DNA from 4 places in the Streptomyces sp. NPDC003691 genome. Region 1 is predicted to be linked to each of the others. Evidence: riboswitches for the same ligand, from Rfam matches in the RefSeq annotation. Region 1 holds a riboswitch; each other region holds the start of a gene.

What was found. Region 1 has a riboswitch for cyclic di-AMP ahead of ACWDR0_RS14120 (transglycosylase family protein). Riboswitches for the same ligand answer to the same signal wherever they lie in the genome.
Region 2: it holds a riboswitch for cyclic di-AMP, as region 1 does, so the genes downstream of both, ACWDR0_RS27455 (M23 family metallopeptidase) here and ACWDR0_RS14120 (transglycosylase family protein) in region 1, are expected to answer to the same signal.
Region 3: it holds a riboswitch for cyclic di-AMP, as region 1 does, so the genes downstream of both, ACWDR0_RS20805 (C40 family peptidase) here and ACWDR0_RS14120 (transglycosylase family protein) in region 1, are expected to answer to the same signal.
Region 4: it holds a riboswitch for cyclic di-AMP, as region 1 does, so the genes downstream of both, ACWDR0_RS05660 (M23 family metallopeptidase) here and ACWDR0_RS14120 (transglycosylase family protein) in region 1, are expected to answer to the same signal.

The regions. Positions count from the first base shown of each region.
Region 1 is NZ_JBSFNQ010000023.1:49,956-54,157, forward strand. Features, by position in the region: gene eno (phosphopyruvate hydratase) at 1-652, opposite strand, end outside; gene ACWDR0_RS14120 (transglycosylase family protein) at 1,101-1,805, opposite strand; cyclic di-AMP (ydaO/yuaA leader) riboswitch at 1,809-1,986, opposite strand; gene ACWDR0_RS14125 (transglycosylase family protein) at 2,275-3,285, opposite strand; gene ACWDR0_RS14130 (cytochrome P450 family protein) at 3,381-4,202, opposite strand, start outside.
Region 2 is NZ_JBSFNQ010000077.1:308-4,509, forward strand. Features, by position in the region: gene ACWDR0_RS27450 (SGNH/GDSL hydrolase family protein) at 1-558, opposite strand, end outside; gene ACWDR0_RS27455 (M23 family metallopeptidase) at 736-1,734, opposite strand; cyclic di-AMP (ydaO/yuaA leader) riboswitch at 1,740-1,889, opposite strand; gene ACWDR0_RS27460 (tyrosine-protein phosphatase) at 2,338-3,150, shown strand; gene ACWDR0_RS27465 (DUF6126 family protein) at 3,317-3,496, opposite strand; gene ACWDR0_RS27470 (XRE family transcriptional regulator) at 3,596-4,195, opposite strand.
Region 3 is NZ_JBSFNQ010000043.1:63,320-67,521, reverse strand. Features, by position in the region: gene ACWDR0_RS20815 (8-amino-7-oxononanoate synthase) at 1-879, shown strand, start outside; gene ACWDR0_RS20810 (ATP-binding protein) at 1,402-1,857, shown strand; gene ACWDR0_RS20805 (C40 family peptidase) at 2,025-2,504, opposite strand; cyclic di-AMP (ydaO/yuaA leader) riboswitch at 2,508-2,668, opposite strand; gene ACWDR0_RS20800 (hypothetical protein) at 3,017-3,337, opposite strand; gene ACWDR0_RS20795 (ATP-dependent Clp protease proteolytic subunit) at 3,334-3,993, opposite strand.
Region 4 is NZ_JBSFNQ010000007.1:94,671-98,872, reverse strand. Features, by position in the region: gene ACWDR0_RS05665 (M16 family metallopeptidase) at 1-1,174, shown strand, start outside; cyclic di-AMP (ydaO/yuaA leader) riboswitch at 1,452-1,614, shown strand; gene ACWDR0_RS05660 (M23 family metallopeptidase) at 1,628-2,449, shown strand; gene ACWDR0_RS05655 (GntR family transcriptional regulator) at 2,818-3,531, shown strand; gene ACWDR0_RS05650 (HPr family phosphocarrier protein) at 3,859-4,140, opposite strand.

The DNA of each region.
Region 1 (4,202 bases):
GGTTGGAGCCGAGGTTCGGGGCGAAGCCGCCCTCGTCGCCGAGGCCGGTGGAGAGGCCGCGGCCCTTCAGCACCTTCTTGAGGGTGTGGTAGACCTCGGTGCCCCAGCGCAGCGCCTCGGAGAAGGACTCCGCGCCGATCGGGGCGATCATGAACTCCTGGATGTCGACGTTGGAGTCCGCGTGGGAGCCGCCGTTGAGGATGTTCATCATCGGAACGGGCAGCAGGTGCGCGTTCGGGCCGCCGAGGTAGCGGAAGAGCGGCAGGTCGGAGGCCTCGGAGGCGGCGTGCGCCACGGCGAGGGAGACACCGAGGATGGCGTTGGCGCCCAGCGACGACTTGTCGGGGGTCGCGTCCAGGTCGAACATCGCCTGGTCGATCAGGCGCTGCTCGGTGGCGTCGTAGCCGACCAGCTCGGGGCCGATCTGCTCGATGACGGCGAGGACGGCCTTCTCGACGCCCTTGCCGAGGTAGCGGTTCGGGTCCCCGTCGCGCAGCTCCAGGGCCTCGAAGGCGCCGGTGGAGGCTCCGGAGGGCACGGCGGCGCGGCCGGTGCTCCCGTCGTCGAGGCCGACCTCGACCTCGACCGTGGGGTTGCCCCGGGAGTCGAGGATTTCCCGGGCTACGACGACGTCGATGGACGGCACGAGCATCTCCTTCTGGGATGTGACGCGTGGGGTGCGGGTCTCTTGGGCCTTGCGCCAAGAGCCTAACCGGACGGGGGGCGTCGGCCCGCCGATGCCCGCCCCCTGGGACGAAAAAGAGTGCGAAGAACTGCGGTGGTGGGCAAAAGCCGCTTACCTACCGATGAGTAAGGGTTCTCACCTGCGCCTCCGTTCGCTCAGACGGGTGCACGGAGGTGTTTTCCCGGGGCCGTACGGAGCAGTCGGCGGGGGCAGCAGGAACCCCGGACCGGCGCGTACGGGGGAAGCGCGCCGGCCCGGGGTGCGGGGGGTCGGACCCGTGGGGGGTGGACCGCAGGGGGGAGCCGCGGTCCGGGTCCTGGAGGGGCCGATTCCGGGGAGGACCGGCCCGGGTCCGGGCGGCCGGGCGCGGGCCGCCCCCTCAGGGAGCGGCCGGCCCGGGATCCGGACGGCGGGGTCAGCTCAGGTCGAGCAGCTGGCCCGGGAAGATGACGTCGGCGTCGTCGACGATGTCCTTGTTCAGCTCGAACAGCTTCTGCCAGCCGCCCTCGACCTGCTCGGCGTCGGCGATCCTGCTCAGCGTGTCGCCGGCCTTGACCTCGTACTCGCCGTCGCCCTTCTCGAAGCCCTTGGCCGGGGCCTGGGACTTCACCGGGGCCGGGGCCGCGGCGCGCTCGGAGCGGGTGGTCGGGGCCTCGGCACGCTCCTGCTTCGGCTGCGCGGGCTGGGCCTGCTGCTTCGGCTGCTCCTGCTTCGCGGGGGCCTGCTCGGCGGCGGCACCACCGTACGGGGTGTTCGAGAGGCCGACACCGCACTTCGGCCAGGCGCCCTTGCCCTGGCCCGCGAGGGTCTTCTCGGCGATCGCGATCTGCTGGGCCTTGGAGGCCAGGTGCGCGTTCGAGGCGTACTGGGTGCCACCGAAGGCGGCCCACGTCGAGCTGGAGAACTGGAGGCCGCCGTAGTAGCCGTTGCCGGTGTTGATGGACCAGTTGCCGCCGGACTCGCACTGGGCGACCTTGTCCCACTCGGCGGCCGTGGCGGCGGAGGCGGAGGTGGCGCCCATGATCGGGGCGGCGATGGCGGCGGTGGTGATGCCGGCGAAGGCGGCGAAGCGGGCGGCCTTGGACGGGCGGCGGTGCTTGCCCTTGCTGGAAAACAGCATGGTGGATCTCCTCACCGACGCCTGCGAGGTGAGCTGTCGGGTTCGGGCGCAGTGAGTGCCCGGCCGTACGGCTCGCGTCGTACGGCTTCACCCCAAGCCGGGTGTCCACCGCCCTCACGGGCAGCGGACGGGACCGGCACAAACCTGGGTCCCCCGCTCCTGCCTTCGGCGCTCTCGCGACGACTGTTCCCCCCGACCGACGGCAGGATTCGGCGTGACGGTCAGCGGTGCCCGCTTTGGCGAGCGGTCCAGACCGTAGTCACAGGCGTCCCGGTTCTTCAAAGACGGAACATCAGGGTCAAAACGCCCATCCCGCCCCTCCGGAAACAGGTATTTCCGCAGGTGACACACGGAATGCAGGATTCCGGAAGAGCGGGGGCAACGCCCGGAGCGAAGAGACTCATGTCTCACTTACACAGAAACGGACATATGCCAGCAAAATAGGGCGTCAGTTTCGGTGCCCCGGGGGCTACTTCGCCTGGAGATCAAGGCTCTGGCCAGGCAGGATGAGGTCGGGATCAGTACCGACGACCTCCTTGTTGGCCTCATAGAGCGCCGGCCAGCCGCCGGGGACCTTCTTCTCCTCGGCGATAGCCCAGAGATTGTCGCCGGAGCGGACCGTGTAGCTGCCGTCGGCCTGCCCGGCTTCACCCGTACCGTCCGCACTGCCGGTCTTGGCCGGAATGCCCGTACCGCCCTGATCGCCCTGGTTCAGGGCATCGGTACGGACCTCCTCGCCGGACCGGGAGGTGCGGTCGGGGCCGGAGGCGCGGGACGGGTCGACCGTGTCCACGCCCGGGGTCCCGGGGTCCTTCGGGGCGCCCGTGCCGGTACCGGCCGTACCCGACGGGGCCGCCGGGGCGGTCTCGTCGGCCGCGGGGGCGCCGCGGTGCTTGCCGGTGCCGTCGGCGGCGGGCTTGCCCGGCGCCTCCTTCTTCTCCACCGGCCCGGCGGGCGGGGTGACGGAGCTGCCCGGCACCTTCTCCCCGGCCTTCGGGGGGTCGGCCGGGGCGTCACCCTTCGCCGCGTCCGTACGTCCGGCGGCCGGACCGCCGGGCACCGGGTCGGCGCCGCCCGGGCCGGCCGTGGCGTCCGGGGAGCCCGCGGCCGCGCCGAGACCCGACACCGTCCCGCAGGACGGCCACGCCTTGGCGCCCTCGGCGGCGAGCACCTTCTCCGCCACGGCTATCTGCTGCGAGCGGCTGGCCAGGTCGGGGCGGTCGGCGTAGGACTTGCCGCCGTACGCCACCCAGGTCTCCAGGGAGAGCTGGAGCCCGCCGTAGTAGCCGTTGCCGTTGTTGACGGTCCACTGACCTGCGCTCTCGCATTCCGCGACCCGGTCCCAGGCCGCGGAATCAGCGGCGGATGCCGAGGTGGCGCCGAGGAGCGGGATCGCGATCGCGGACCCCGTCACCCCCGCTGCGACGACCAGGGCCGGTGCCTGTCGAGGACGGCGATGTCGACCATTCCCGGAGAGCATGCGGTGCTGCCTTTCGCGTGACGGCTGAGACGGGGGTGAACGTAGCCGCACTCGAACGCTTGTCACAAGTCGATGCAGCGGAGATCACGCGAGGATCACGAATATGACGATGCGTCATTTCCGGTCGGTGTGAACTCCACCGGAAGGGTGCGCAGTCCACGCATGATCAGGCCGCCGCGCCAGCGCAAATCGTGATGATCCACCGCCTGCCGCAGGTCGGGAAGGCGGCGCAACAGGGTCGCGATCGCGGTCTGTCCCTCCAGCCGGGCCAGCGGCGCACCCAGGCAGTAATGGATGCCGTGCCCGTATCCGAGGTGCTGATTGTCACGCCGCGCGAGGTCCAGAACATCCGGCCCGTCGAAGCGCTCCGGGTCCCGGTCGGCCGCCGCCAGCACCACGAGCACCGGATCGCCCGCCGCGATCTCCCGGCCGCCGATGGCCAGCGGCTCCCTGGCGTACCGCCAGGTCGCCATCTCCACCGGGCCGTCGTAGCGCAGCAGCTCCTCCACGGCCGTCGCCAGCAGCGCGGTCTCCCCCGCGGCGAGGGACTCCTGGAGCCGTGCCCGCTGCTCCGGATGGCGCAGCAGCGCGTGGACCCCGTTGCCGATCAGGTTGATGGTCGTCTCGAAACCGGCGAAGAGGAGTACGAAGCACATCGCGACCACCTCGTTCTCGGTGAGGTGCTCGCCGTGGTCGCTGGCCCGGATCAGACCGGAGATCAGATCGTCGTCGGTGTCCTCGGCGCCGAGGTGCTCCCGCTTGCGGTGGATCAGCTCGGCGAGATAGCCGCGGATCCGCTTCACGGCACGGGCCACACCGCCGCGCGGGCCGCCGCCGTGACGGATCATCATGCCCGCCCAGTCCCGGAGGTCGTCCTGGTCCTCCGGCGGCACCCCGAGCAGATCGCAGATCGCGTA
Region 2 (4,202 bases), on a different contig from region 1:
CGACAGATGGAGCCGGTCGGGGTCCCAGGCCCGGCGGTCCTGCACGGTGCGCAGGGACCACAGGTCGAGCACCGGGCAGTCGTAGCGGTCGGCGATCGCCCGGACATGCGCCGTATACGTGGCGATCTTGCCGCGCAGATGGCGCAGCACCGGCACGTCACGGGTGTCGAATCCGGTGGTCACCATGACCGTGCCGACGGCGCCGGTCAGTTCGGCGACGGCGCGTTCGAAGCGCTCCGCCACATCGTCCGGGTCGCTGCCGGGCCGGATGATGTCATTGCCCCCGGCACAGAACGACACCAGGTCCGGGGCGAGTTCCTTCGCCCTGGGCACCTGCTCCTCGACGATCTGGTCGAGGAGTCTGCCGCGTACGGCGAGATTGGCGTACCGGAAGGTGTGCTCCGGTCTGCGGTCGGCGAGCAGGACCGCGAAGCGGTCCGCCCAGCCGAGGTACGCCCCGTCGGGCCCGGGGTCCCCCACGCCCTCGGTGAAACTGTCACCGATCGCCGCGTACGACCCGATTCCGCCTTGGTCATATGTTCTCGAATCGTCTGCCACGGATTCATCCTCTCTCCGCGGATGTGACCTACGCGACCGTAGGGAGGGGTTGACGGACCGTGATCTATCACACCGTGATCCCCGCGGCGGGTGGGAATACGCGGAAATCCCCCGCAACACCGGGGTGTCGCGGGGGATTTCGGAGTGCCGGGGTGCCCCGGCCGCGGTCCTGACGGATCAGAGGGAGACGCCGTGGCTGCGCAGATGCGCGACGGGGTCGATATCGGAGCCGTAGGACGGTCCGGTGCGGACCTCCAGGTGCAGATGCGGGCCGCTGGAGTTGCCGGTCGAGCCGGAGAGGCCGATCTGCTGTCCGCCGGTGACCGTCTGGCCCGCGGAGACGGAGAGGGAGGAGAGGTGGGCGTACTGCGAGTAGGTGCCGTCGGTGTGCTGGACGACGACCTCGTTGCCGTACGCGCCGGCCCAGCCCGCGGAGACGACCGTGCCGGGGCCGATCGACCGGACGGAGGTGCCGGTGGGCACCGCGAAGTCGACACCGGTGTGGTAGCCGCTGGACCACATGGCGCCGGAGACCCGGTACTGGGTGGTGACCTGGGCACCGGCCAGCGGGGCGGCCCAGGCGCCGGAGGCGGTCTCGGCGGCGGGCGCCGGCTCGGACTCGGCGGCCGCGGGGGCCGCCTTCTCCGCGGGAGCCGGAGCGGCCTTCTCGGCGGGGGCCGGGGCGGCGGCGCGGGACTCGGTGCGCGAGGCGCGCTCGGCCGGAGCCTCTTCCGTGCCCGTGTCCGTGTCCGTGCTCTTGTCCTTGTTCTCGTTCCCGGCCGGGGCGGCGGGGGCGGCCTCGCCGTCCAGGGCCAGCTTCAGGCCGGGGTGGATCAGGGACGGGTCGTCGCCGACCGCGGTCCGGTTGTCCGCGTACAGCTGCTGCCAGCCGCCCTCGACGCCCTGCTCGAAGGCGATCTTGGACAGATGGTCGCCGGTGACCACGGTGTACACGGCGGATCCGGCGGGCTTCGCGGCCGCGGGCTGCGCGGCGGCGGTTGCCGGAGCGGCCGCGACGGCGGCGGCCGGGGCCGCGGGAGCGGTCCGTTCGGCGGCGTGGGCGCCGGTGGCCCCCATCAGAGGCAGGGCGATGGCGGCTCCGCCGGTACCGGCGGCCACGATTCCACGAGTGATGACCGTCGACTTGGGACGGCGGTGCTTACCCTTTCCGGGCATGGCGCGTTTCCTCTCCGGCGCCTGCGAGGTGAGCTGTCGGGTTCGGGCGGGAGGTGCCCGGTCGCGCACGGCGACTTCACCCCGAGCCGGCCGGTCTCCCGGTCGGCGGACTACCTGGGTCCCCCGCTCCTGCCACGTGCTTCGGGTGATGGTTCCGGACGGTGGCAGGATTCGGCGGTCCGACCGGAGTGCGGTGACCGTAAACCGGCCATGACGACGGGAACAAGCCATACCTCGGCTCAGTGGGCGTCACCGATCTTGGGGCCCGGCGGAGCCGGTGACCCTCCGTGGGCACCACCCCGTCAACTCCCGCGGGGCACCCGGATACCCCTCCGGGCCCGCTCCGGGGCCACCGCCACACACCGTCACGATTGTGATCCTGCTCATGAGTGTCCCCCATCTCCCAACGAGACAGGGCAAGTTCCAATGAAGCGAGCATGTAGTGGCATGAGAGACATTACGGACAGATGGCAAGGGTTTGCCGTAACCGGCGGAAGGTCACGGCCGACAGAATGATTGCCTGAGGAATCGATGTCGTATCGTCGGCTTTACGCCACCGTCGGCGACCGGCGCCGGCGGCTGTGACTCCACAGGGAGCCAGTAGTGACGCAGCAGGTGCCGCAGGTCCCGTCGACCGAGCCCGAACTCGCGGGGATCCGCAATTTCCGCGATGTGGGCGGGCTGCCGACGGCCGACGGCCGGGCGGTGCGGTACGGACGGCTCTACCGCAGCGGCCATCTGGCCCATGCCACCGAAAGCGACACCGCCTTCCTGACCACGCTGGGGCTGCACACCGTCTTCGACTTCCGGAACGCGGCCGATATCCGGCTGGAGGGCCCCGACGTGGCCCTGCCCGGCGTGCGGAACCTGAACCTCCCGCTGAGCGACCCGGCGGACGGCGCCGAGTTCTGGCAGGTCGTCCGGCAGGGCCGGCTGGAGCGTCTGCGGTCGATGCTGGCGGAGGGCCGGGGGGCGCAGCGGATGGTGGAGGCGTACCGGTCGATCATCTCCGGGCGGACGGCCGAGCACAGCCGGGTGCTCCACGCCATCGCCGGGGACAGTGTCCCCGCGCTGATGCACTGCGCGGCGGGGAAGGACCGGGCGGGGCTGTCCGTCGCGGTGACCCTGCTGGCGGTCGGGGTGGAGCGGGACGCCGTCGAGGCGGACTATCTGAAGTCGAACGATCCGCACCGCCGCTACCGGGTGAGCCGGGCCGATGACGCGCCCGAGGGGATGTCGCCCGAGGTGATGGAGCTGCTGAGCCCGCTGTTCGACGCGCGCTCGGAGTATCTGCACGCGGCCTTCGAGACGGTCGACACGCTCTGGGGCGGCACCGAGCACTATCTCTCCGAGGGGCTCGGCCTCTCCGGCGCGACCCGGGAGAAGCTGCGGGAGAGGCTGCTCGGCACGGAGTGACCGGGAGCACCGGCCGCGCGGGCCGGGGTGCCGCCCCGGGAACCGGGCGCCGGAGCCGCGGCGCGCCCGGGCCGGACCGGCCCGGATCCGCCGGTACGGGGCCGGGGGCGGCACGGACCGGGGGCGGTACGGGGCCGGTCGGCCGGCCCCGCCCCCGGAGGGGCCGTTACTTCGCCCCGACCTCGAAGAGGAGGTAGAGGAAGCCGGCGAAGACATGGCCGACCACCAGATAGGCGAAGAGCCGGATCCAGATGCCCTTCGGGAACTTGCCCTCTTCGTTCCTGGCGGCCTTGGCGCCGCCGGAGGGGGCCGGGGTGCCTTCGGACGCGGTGGGGTTCTCGACCATGACGGCCTCTGCTTTCTCCGGCGCGGGCGCCGGGTTTCCTCCGGCACGGGGCCGGATCGCATCTGCACGGACGGGGAGGCGCCGCGGGGGCGCCCGGCCTCAGAAGTGCGGATGGAAGATGTCGGGGCTCTGGAGCAGCGTGTGGACGAAGATCATCTCGGCGCCGTCGCGGGTGGCGGCGGCGATCCGGTGCGGGGTCAGCGAGTCGTAGTGGGCGCTGTCGCCGGGGCCCAGCTCGTGGACGGTGTCGCCGAGGCCGAGCCGGACCCGGCCGTCCAGGACGTAGAGCCACTCCTCGCCGGGGTGCTGGCGGACCAGCTCGCCCTGGGCGCCGTACGGCACGATCAGGCGGAGCGTCTGCATGGCCCGTCCCGGGCTGCCGACCTGGTGGTACGTCCAGCCGTCGGCCTGGGAGGGCTCCCGGCTGCCGGCCCGGATCACGGGGTCGTGTTCGGGCGCGGACTCGCCGAGCAGCTCGGCGACTGTCGTACCGTAGATCCTGGCGAGGCCGAGCAGCATCGGCAGCGAGGGCTGCCTGCGGCCGGTCTCCAGCCGGGACAGATGCGCGGGCGACAGTCCGGCGCGGTGCGCGGCGGCCTCCAGCGTGAGCCCGCGGCGGCGGCGCAGGTCGCGCAGCCGGGGTGCCACGTCCGGCAGGGCGTCGGGCGCCTCCCCGGTGGCGGAACCGCCGGGCGCCATGGATCGG
Region 3 (4,202 bases), on a different contig from region 1:
CTCGTGCTGGCGTCCGGATATGCGGCGAACCTGGCCGCCGTCACGGCGCTGAGCGGGCGCGGCGCGCTGATCGTCTCGGACGCGGCCAACCATGCGTCCATCGTCGACGGCTGCCGGCTGGCGCGGGCGGAGACCGAGATCGCCGCCCACGGCGAGCCGTCCGCCGTACGGAAGATCCTCGACGCCCGTCCCGGGCAGCGGGCGCTGGTCGTCACCGACTCGGTCTTCTCGGTCGACGGCGACGCGGCGCCTCTCGCCGAGCTGGCCCGGATCGCGGCCGGGCGGGGCGCCGGGCTTCTGGTGGACGACGCGCACGGCCTCGGCGTGCTCGGCGAGGGCGGTCGCGGCACCCCGTACGCCGCCGGGATCGCGGGCGCGCCGGGCGTGGTGGCCACGGTCACGCTCTCCAAATCGCTGGGCAGCCAGGGCGGTGCCGTGCTGGGCCCGGCCCGGGTCGTCCGCCATCTGGTGAACACCGCCCGGACGTTCATCTTCGACACCGGACTGGCCCCGGCGGCGGTCGGCGCGGCCCGGGAGTCCCTGCGGATCCTGGCGCGCGAGCCGGAGCGCGCGGCGCGGGTGCGGGCGGCCGCCAGAGCCCTGCACGGCGGACTGACGGCGGCGGGTCTGACGGCCGCCCGGCCGGACGCGGCCGTGGTGTCGGTACGGGCGCCCTCACCCGAGGCCGCCGTGGGCTGGGCGGCGGACTGCCGCTCGGCCGGGCTTCTGGTGGGCTGCTTCCGGCCGCCGTCCGTGCCCGACGGGATCTCCCGGCTGCGGCTGACGGCCCGTGCGGACCTGACGGACGAACAGCTCGCGGCGGCGGTGGCGACGGTCGTCCGCACGGCCCCGCCGGGCGCGTCCCACCCCGCCCCCTGACCGCCGCGGGGCGGTTCCGGCCCGGCCTGCTGCGGCCCGCTCCGGTCCGTTGGACTCCGGGCTGTGAGACTCCGGGCCGGAGCGGGACGTACGGGAACCGGCCGAGGACGGGTCCGGGTGGCGGGCCGCGCCCCGACGGCCCCGCCGCCCGCCCGCGCCGGATGTGCCCAGGGCCGGAACCGGCCGGGCACGGGGCCGCCGTCGGGCCGGGAACGCCCGGAGGCTCCGGCCCGCCGGAGGGAGACGGCAGAGGGCGCCGAGCCCGGCCGGAGCGCCTGCCCGGCCCGGCCGGAGGCCGGTCCCGTCCAGCCGGAGGGTAGACAAAGCGCCCCGGCATGGCTAAAAACGGTCTTGCGTTGCAGAGTTCACCGCTTCGGGCGACTGTTGTCCGCAGATCTTGGCGGATCGTGCCTGCGGCGGGAGGATGGGGAAGTCCGGCGCTCAGCGCGAGCCGTGGCCGTCCGCGCATGCCTCCGCTTCGACTCGGACAGCACGGCCGCGGGTGGAAAGGACGGCGTCGCCATGGCAGATCTCCTGGAGAGCTCGATCACCCTGCCGAGCGACCCGGCCTCGGTGTCGGTGGCGCGCAGACATGTGACGGGCGTACTCGCCGAGTGGGGGCTGCCCGAGGAGTCGGACGCCCTGGACACCGTCCGGCTGATCGTCTCGGAGCTGACCACCAACGCGGTCCAGCACACCTTCGGCCAGTCGCCCACCTTCACCGTGACCCTGCTGCTGGAGCGGGACGAGGAACTGCGGATCGGGGTGACGGACAGCCATCCGCGCTGGCCGCAGCGGCTGCCCGCGGCCGTCCGCCAGGACAACGGGCGGGGCATGGTCATCGTGCGCAGCCTCACCGCCCACAGCGGCGGCCGGCTGACGGTGACTCCGACGCCGGAGGGCGGCAAGACGGTCTGGAGCGCCCTGCCGTGGAACCCGTCCGCCGCCGCACCCCCGACTGGCCCCGGCCGACCCTGAGCGGCCGCTCCGGCAGGGGCCCGGAGGCAGGACCGGGGTTTCAGCCGCGGGGATCCGGGCCGGGTGCCCCCGCGGACCGTACCGCGGTGCCGGGGGCGGGTGACGGACGGCCGGGGGCCCGGGACGTCCGTCCCGGGCCCCCGGCACCGCCTCGGCTCTGCCGGCCGTCAGCGAACCCTGCCGTACGAGATGCTCTTGCTCCAGATCTTGTCCAGCTTCACCCAGGACCCCTTCTTGGGCGAGTGCCAGATCTTGCCCTTTCCGGCGTAGATGCCCACGTGGTAGACACCCCCGCCGCCGTGGAAGAACACCAGGTCGCCCGCCTTCCGCGACTTCGCGGAGATCTTGCGGGTCTTGTTGTACTGCTGCTGAGCGGTCCGCGGGAGCTTCTTGCCCGCCTTCTTGAACGAGTAGACCGTCAGTCCCGAGCAGTCGAACCGGGACGGGCCCGCCGCGCCGTACTTGTACGGAGCCCCCTTCTTGGACGCGGCGACCTTCAGAGCCTTCCCCGCGTGCGCCGTGGCAGCGGCCTGTGCCTCGGGCGTACCGCCCGGCACCAGCATCGTGGCGCCGAGTGCCGCGACGGTCAGAGCGGACACCGCGCCCGCCCGGCCGAGCAGGGACGGGACGTTTTTCTGCGCATTCATGCGCAACCCTTCGTCAGCCGCCTGTGAAGGATGACCTGTCGGGTTCGGGCGGACGAAGGTGCCCGGCCGCTGACGCGGCTTCACCCCGAGGAACCTCCGGATCGATCGCTCCGGCTGTTCCGTACTGCCTGGGTCCTCCACTCCTGCCGATGCACTTCTGTCGACCAGTAGTCCGGAACGGCGGCAGGACTCGGCGTCCGCCCGGACCGCCCCGCCGAGGTGACGGGGGCTTGTCGTCCCAGGGATCTTGACCCACCGACTGCCGGATTTCGAAGTCAAAACGGCGATATGTGAGTTTCAACACGAATGCGCCGTTCGTATGAACACGCCCTGGCTCGACGCCCGGAAAGGGCGGCCACAGGGCCCCGTACCAGCGCGGGAGTAGGACTTTCCGCTAGAGGGATCGTCGTTCCGTCGCAACTCGACGGTAGGTGTTACCGCGGGTTCGGCTCCACCGATTGAGGGAGGTGATATCCCACTCGAACGGCGGTTGACGAGTGGACGGCGAACCGTCAGCGCGGAGTGCCGGGTGGAATCGTGACCCGTAATGTCCGCCTTTCGCCGTCCAGGACGCGCAGTGCGTGGGCAAGCGTGGCGTTGTGCAGCTCGCTCTCCCCGCGCCGGTGCATCAGGGTCAGCGCGTCCCGGAGTTCGGCGGACCGGCTCACCAGGGCCTGGGCCGCGCGCAGCGCGCCGTAGGTGTGCTCGGAGCGGGTGGGGTTGATCCGGCCGACCAGATCGGCGACGGCGAGATAGGCGTCGATCAGCTCGGCCTCGGCGCGGGTCAGCGCGGGGAGCGGCGGCTGTTCGGGCCGCGGTGCCGCCGGCGTCACCGCGGGCCGCCGGCGGGCGCGCCCGCGGTTCCCCGGGCCTTGCGGCTGCCGATCACATGGTCCACGAGTCCGTACTCCCTGGCGCCCGCCGCGTCGAGAAACAGGTCCCGCTCCAGATCGGCCGCGACCCGGTCCCGCTCCCGGCCCGTGTACCCGGCCAGCAGATCCACCGTCAGTGCGCGCACCCGCAGCAGTTCCCGCGCCTCGATCTCCAGATCGGACGGCGTGCCCCGCACCGGTTCGTCCAGCGCGGGCTGGCGGAGCGCCACCCGGGCGCCCGGAAGGGCCATCCGCTTGCCCGGGGTCCCGGCCGCCAGCAGCAGTGCCGCGGCCGCCGCGACCTGTCCGAGGCAGGTGGTTTCCACCTCGCAGGTCACCGCCTGCATCGTGTCGTGAATCGCCAGCATCGCGCTCGGGGAGCCGCCGGGGGAGTTGAGGTAGAGGGCGATGTCCCGGTCGGGGTCGGCGTATTCGAGATACAGGAACTGGGCGATCACGTCATTGGCCGCGGTGTCGTCCACCGGGGTGCCGAGGAAGACGATCCGCTCCTCCAGCAGCTTGCTGTACGGGTCGAGGGTGCGGGTGCCCCGCGAGGTGCGCTCGGTGAACTGCGGCAGCACGTAGCGGGCGGCGGGGCGGGCGACGGGGCGGTTCATGACGTACCTCTCCTCGGGCCTGGGCGGGCGGCGGCCACCGGCCCGCATCCGTAAAAAATGTACAGGACGTACAGAGTGAAGATGGTGGCCGAGCGACTGGAAGGAGAGGTGAAGTGCCAGGTGGGGAGGGGGATTTCGCGCTGAGCGAGCGGAGTGGCGGCCGCGCGCCGGGACTGCGTCCGGGGCGTGTGGCCGCCGGGGGCGCCGAT
Region 4 (4,202 bases), on a different contig from region 1:
CATGGCCCGGGCCCTGTCCGAGGGCACCGACAAACGGTCCGCCGAGGAGTTCGCCGCCGAGCTGGAGCGCTGCGGGGCGACCCTTGACTCACACACCGACCACCCCGGTGTCCGGGTCTCCCTGGAGGTGCCGGTCTCCCGGCTGCCCAAGGCCCTCGGGCTGCTCGCCGAGGCGCTGCGCGCCCCCGCGTTCGACGACGGCGAGATCAAACGGCTGGTACGCAACCGGCTGGACGAGATCCCGCACGAGACGGCCAACCCCGGCCGCCGCGCCGCCAAGGAGCTGTACCGCAGCCTCTTCCCGGCCCCGCTGCGGATCTCCCGCCCCCGTCAGGGCACCGAGGAGACCGTGGCACGGATCGACTCCGCCGCCGTCCGGGCCTTCTACGGAGCGCATGTCCGGCCCGCGACCGCCACGGCGGTCGTCGTCGGCGATCTGACCGGCGTCGACCTCGACGCGCTGCTCGCCGAAACCCTCGGTACCTGGCAGGGCGACACCGCGGCGCCCCGCCCGCGGGAGGAGATCACCGCCGACGACACCGGCCGCGTGATCATCGTGGACCGGCCGGGCGCGGTCCAGACCCAGCTGCTGATCGGGCGGATCGGCGCCGACCGGCACGACCGGGTCTGGCCGGCCCAGGTGCTCGGCACCTACTGCCTCGGCGGCACCCTCACCTCCCGGCTGGACCGGGTGCTGCGCGAGGAGAAGGGGTACACGTACGGCGTCCGGGCCTTCGCCCAGGTGCTGTGCTCCGCCCCGGACGGCTCCGGCGCCGCGCTGCTGGGCATCAGCGGCTCGGTCGACACGCCCAACACCGGCCCGGCGCTGGCGGACCTCTGGCAGGTGCTGCGCACCCTCGCCGCCGAGGGCCTCACCGATGCCGAGCGCGATGTCGCCGTACAGAACCTGGTCGGGGTCGCCCCGCTGCGGTACGAGACGGCGGCCTCGGTCGCGGGCACCCTCGCCGACCAGGTGGAGCAGCACCTGCCCGACGGTTTCCAGGGCGAGTTGTACGCCCGGCTGGCGCAGACCGGCACGGTCGAGGCGACGGCCGCGGTCGTCAGCGCGTTCCCCGTCGACCGGCTGGTGACCGTGCTCGTCGGTGACGCCTCGGAGATCGCCGGTCCGGTCCGCGAGCTGGGCATCGGGGACGTGACCGTGGTCAAGGGCTGACGGAGTCTCCCTCAGCCGCTGGGTCCGGAGCGCCGGAGTCCCGGTGCTCCGGAGTTCCGGTGCTTCGTACGGCGTTGGCCGTACGGCGGAGCCCCGGGTGTTGCGCACGTCGCGCGGCGCCCGGGGCTCCGTGCCGTCAGATGTCCGTTTTGGTGGGAAGTTGACCGGCATGGGCTGTGGCATGAACAACAAAGAGGCCTGTTTGTTTGGTGATCGACATGCCGTCCGCCTAGCGTCGGTGCGGCTGTTCGCCGGCAGGCGCCGCAAACCGCGGCACGGACAGCCATCGCCGAGTCCCCGCCGGGCGCGAGCCCTGGGGAGCCGGGGACCCATGTCCCCACCGGGGTGAATCGGAGCCTCCGCAGCCCGCGGAGGAGCCGTAGGAGACCTTCCTCTCTCCGAACCCGTCAGCTAACCCGGTAGGCGAGAAGGAAGGAAAGGACCAGCCTCTTCATGGCGTTTGCCCGATCCAGCGGGAAGCACCGTGGCCCGAGCCGGATGACGCGCCGCAGCGCGAGCATCGCCGGGGCCGCGACCCTCGCCACCACCGGCGTCATCGGCACCCTCGCCGCCCCCGCGTTCGCCGCCGACGGCGACGGCCGGGACCGCGACGCCGACCCGGGCACCCTGAGCGCCGAGGACACGGGCACCCTGCAGATCCTCGCCGCCGAACAGCCGGGGCTCCAGCCGCTCTCCGCGTCCGACTCGCTCTCCGGCCAGGTCGCCGACCAGGCGCACGCCCAGAAGCAGCAGGCCGTGGCCCGCGCCCAGGCGGAGGCCGAGGCCAAGCGCGAGGCGGAGGCCCGGGCGAAGGCGGAGCGGGAGGCCCGGGAGCGCGCGGCCCGCGAGGCCGAGCGCAAGCTGCTCAACACCTACCAGGCCCCCGTCGCCGGTTCGCAGGTCACCACCTCGTACGAGGCGAACAGCGCGCTCTGGTCCTCGGGCACCCACACCGGCATCGACTTCCACGCCTCGATGGGCACCAAGATCGTCTCGGTGGGCGCGGGCACCGTCGTCGAGGCGGGCTGGGGCGGCGCGTACGGCTTCAACGTGGTCATCAAGATGCACGACGGTACGTACACGCAGTACGCGCACCTGTCGTCGGTCTCCGTCTCCGCGGGGCAGACCGTGATGCCCGGCCAGCAGATCGGCCGCGCGGGCTCCACCGGGAACTCCACCGGCGCCCACCTCCACTTCGAGGTCCGCACCGGCGCCGAGTACGGCTCGGACATCGACCCGGTCGCCTATCTGCGCGGCAAGGGCGTCAAGCTCTGACGGCTCCCTTCTCGCCTTCCGAACGCCCCGGCGCCCCGCGCCGGGGCGTCCGGCTTTTCCGGGCCGGGGCGCCACAGGGGCGGTCCCCGGGTGATCCGGGTATCCGGCGAATCCGGTTGGCCGGAAGATATCCACGGTTTATCGGGGGTGTCGGAATATCCGGCCCGCTGGCATAGAGTCGTACGGGAAATGCGGGCGAACGTGTCCCTCGCGTTTGTTCGCGTTCATCGGTGCACCCCGGCGTCCACCGGTGCTCGTCGGCTTCCACCGGTATTCGTCGGTGTTCGTCGGCGTGTGCCGGTGTTCATTGGTGTGCGCTGGTGTGCGTTGGTTCGTCGACACGTCCGGATCACAGCGGAGGTACGGGTATGCGGGTTCCCGCGCAATCGGTCTGCAGGGCGATTCGCGACGACATCGTCTCCGGGGTCTTCCCGCGCGGCGGCCGGCTGACGGAGGAGCAGCTCGCCCGGCGGTACGGGGTCTCCCGGGTACCGGTGCGGGAGGCGCTGCGGACCCTGGAGTCCGAGGGCTTCGTGACCACCCGGCGCCACGCCGGGGCGTGCGTGGCCGAACCGGACGAGCGGGAGGCCGCCGATCTGCTGGAGATCCGGGCCCTGCTGGAGCCGCTGGCGGCCGCCCGGGCCGCCCGGCACCGTACGGCGGGGCATCTGAAAGTACTGCGCGGGCTGGTGCGGCTGGGGCAGGAGCGGGCGGCCCGGGGCAGGGTGGGGGAGCTGCGGTCGCTGGACGACTGGTTCCACGAGACGCTCGCCCAGGCGTCCGCCGCCCCCGGGCTGATCGCCCTGCTGACGCCGCTGCGCCGAAAGATCGCCTGGATGTACGCGGTGGAGCCGGGGTTCCGCCGGCCGGTGGAGTCGTGGGCCGAGCACGGGGCGATCGTGGACGCGGTGGGCCGGCGGGACCCGGAGCGGGCGCGGGCCCTGGCGGCGGTGCACGCGGAGCGCGCGGCGGACGCGCACCGGCTGCGGTTCCCGGTGGGGCACGCGGCGCGCGCCGGGGTGCCGTACGCGGGGGTGGCGCCGGGCGCCGGTGAAGCGGGTTCCGGCAGCCGCCGCGGCTGAGCCCCGCGGCATCCGGCGGCCGCCGCTGAGACCGGCGGTATGCCGGGCCCCGCAACATTCCGTCAACACAAGACGCGATCGCATTTAACACGGCGGCGGTAGAAAGGGCGGGGGAGTTGCTTTTGTTTTCCCGGGCGCCGGGGCGCGTCCTTTTGCCGTTTTCTGTGCCGGATTTCCGGAGCGGATGCGGAGGCCCGTACGGATAGCGGGAAAGCGGTGGGGGCGGGCCGGGGAACAGAACAGGCGCCGATCCCCCGTCGGGGATCAGCGCCTGAATTCACGGGGCCGCGGAAGGCCGCGGCTGCCGGGCGGAGCCGGTGAGTCGGTTCAGACCGTCTCCGGAAGCTCCTCAAGACCCTCGGCGACGAGCTTGGCAAGCTTGTCCAGCGCGGCGTCGGCGCCGTCGGCGTCCGAGGCGAGGACGATCTCCTCGCCACCCTGGGCGCCCAGGCCCAGCACGGCGAGCATGGAGGCCGCGTTGACCGGGGAGCCGTCGGCCTTGGCGATCGTCACCGGAACGCCGGAGGCCGTGGCGGCACGGACGAAGATGGAAGCGGGGCGGGCGTGCAGGCCCTCGGCCCAGCCGACGTTGACGCGGCGCTCAGCCATGGTGTTGCCCTTCACGTTCAGTGGTTGTCTAGACCAGTTCACGGTCAGTGTCTCACGGCGCC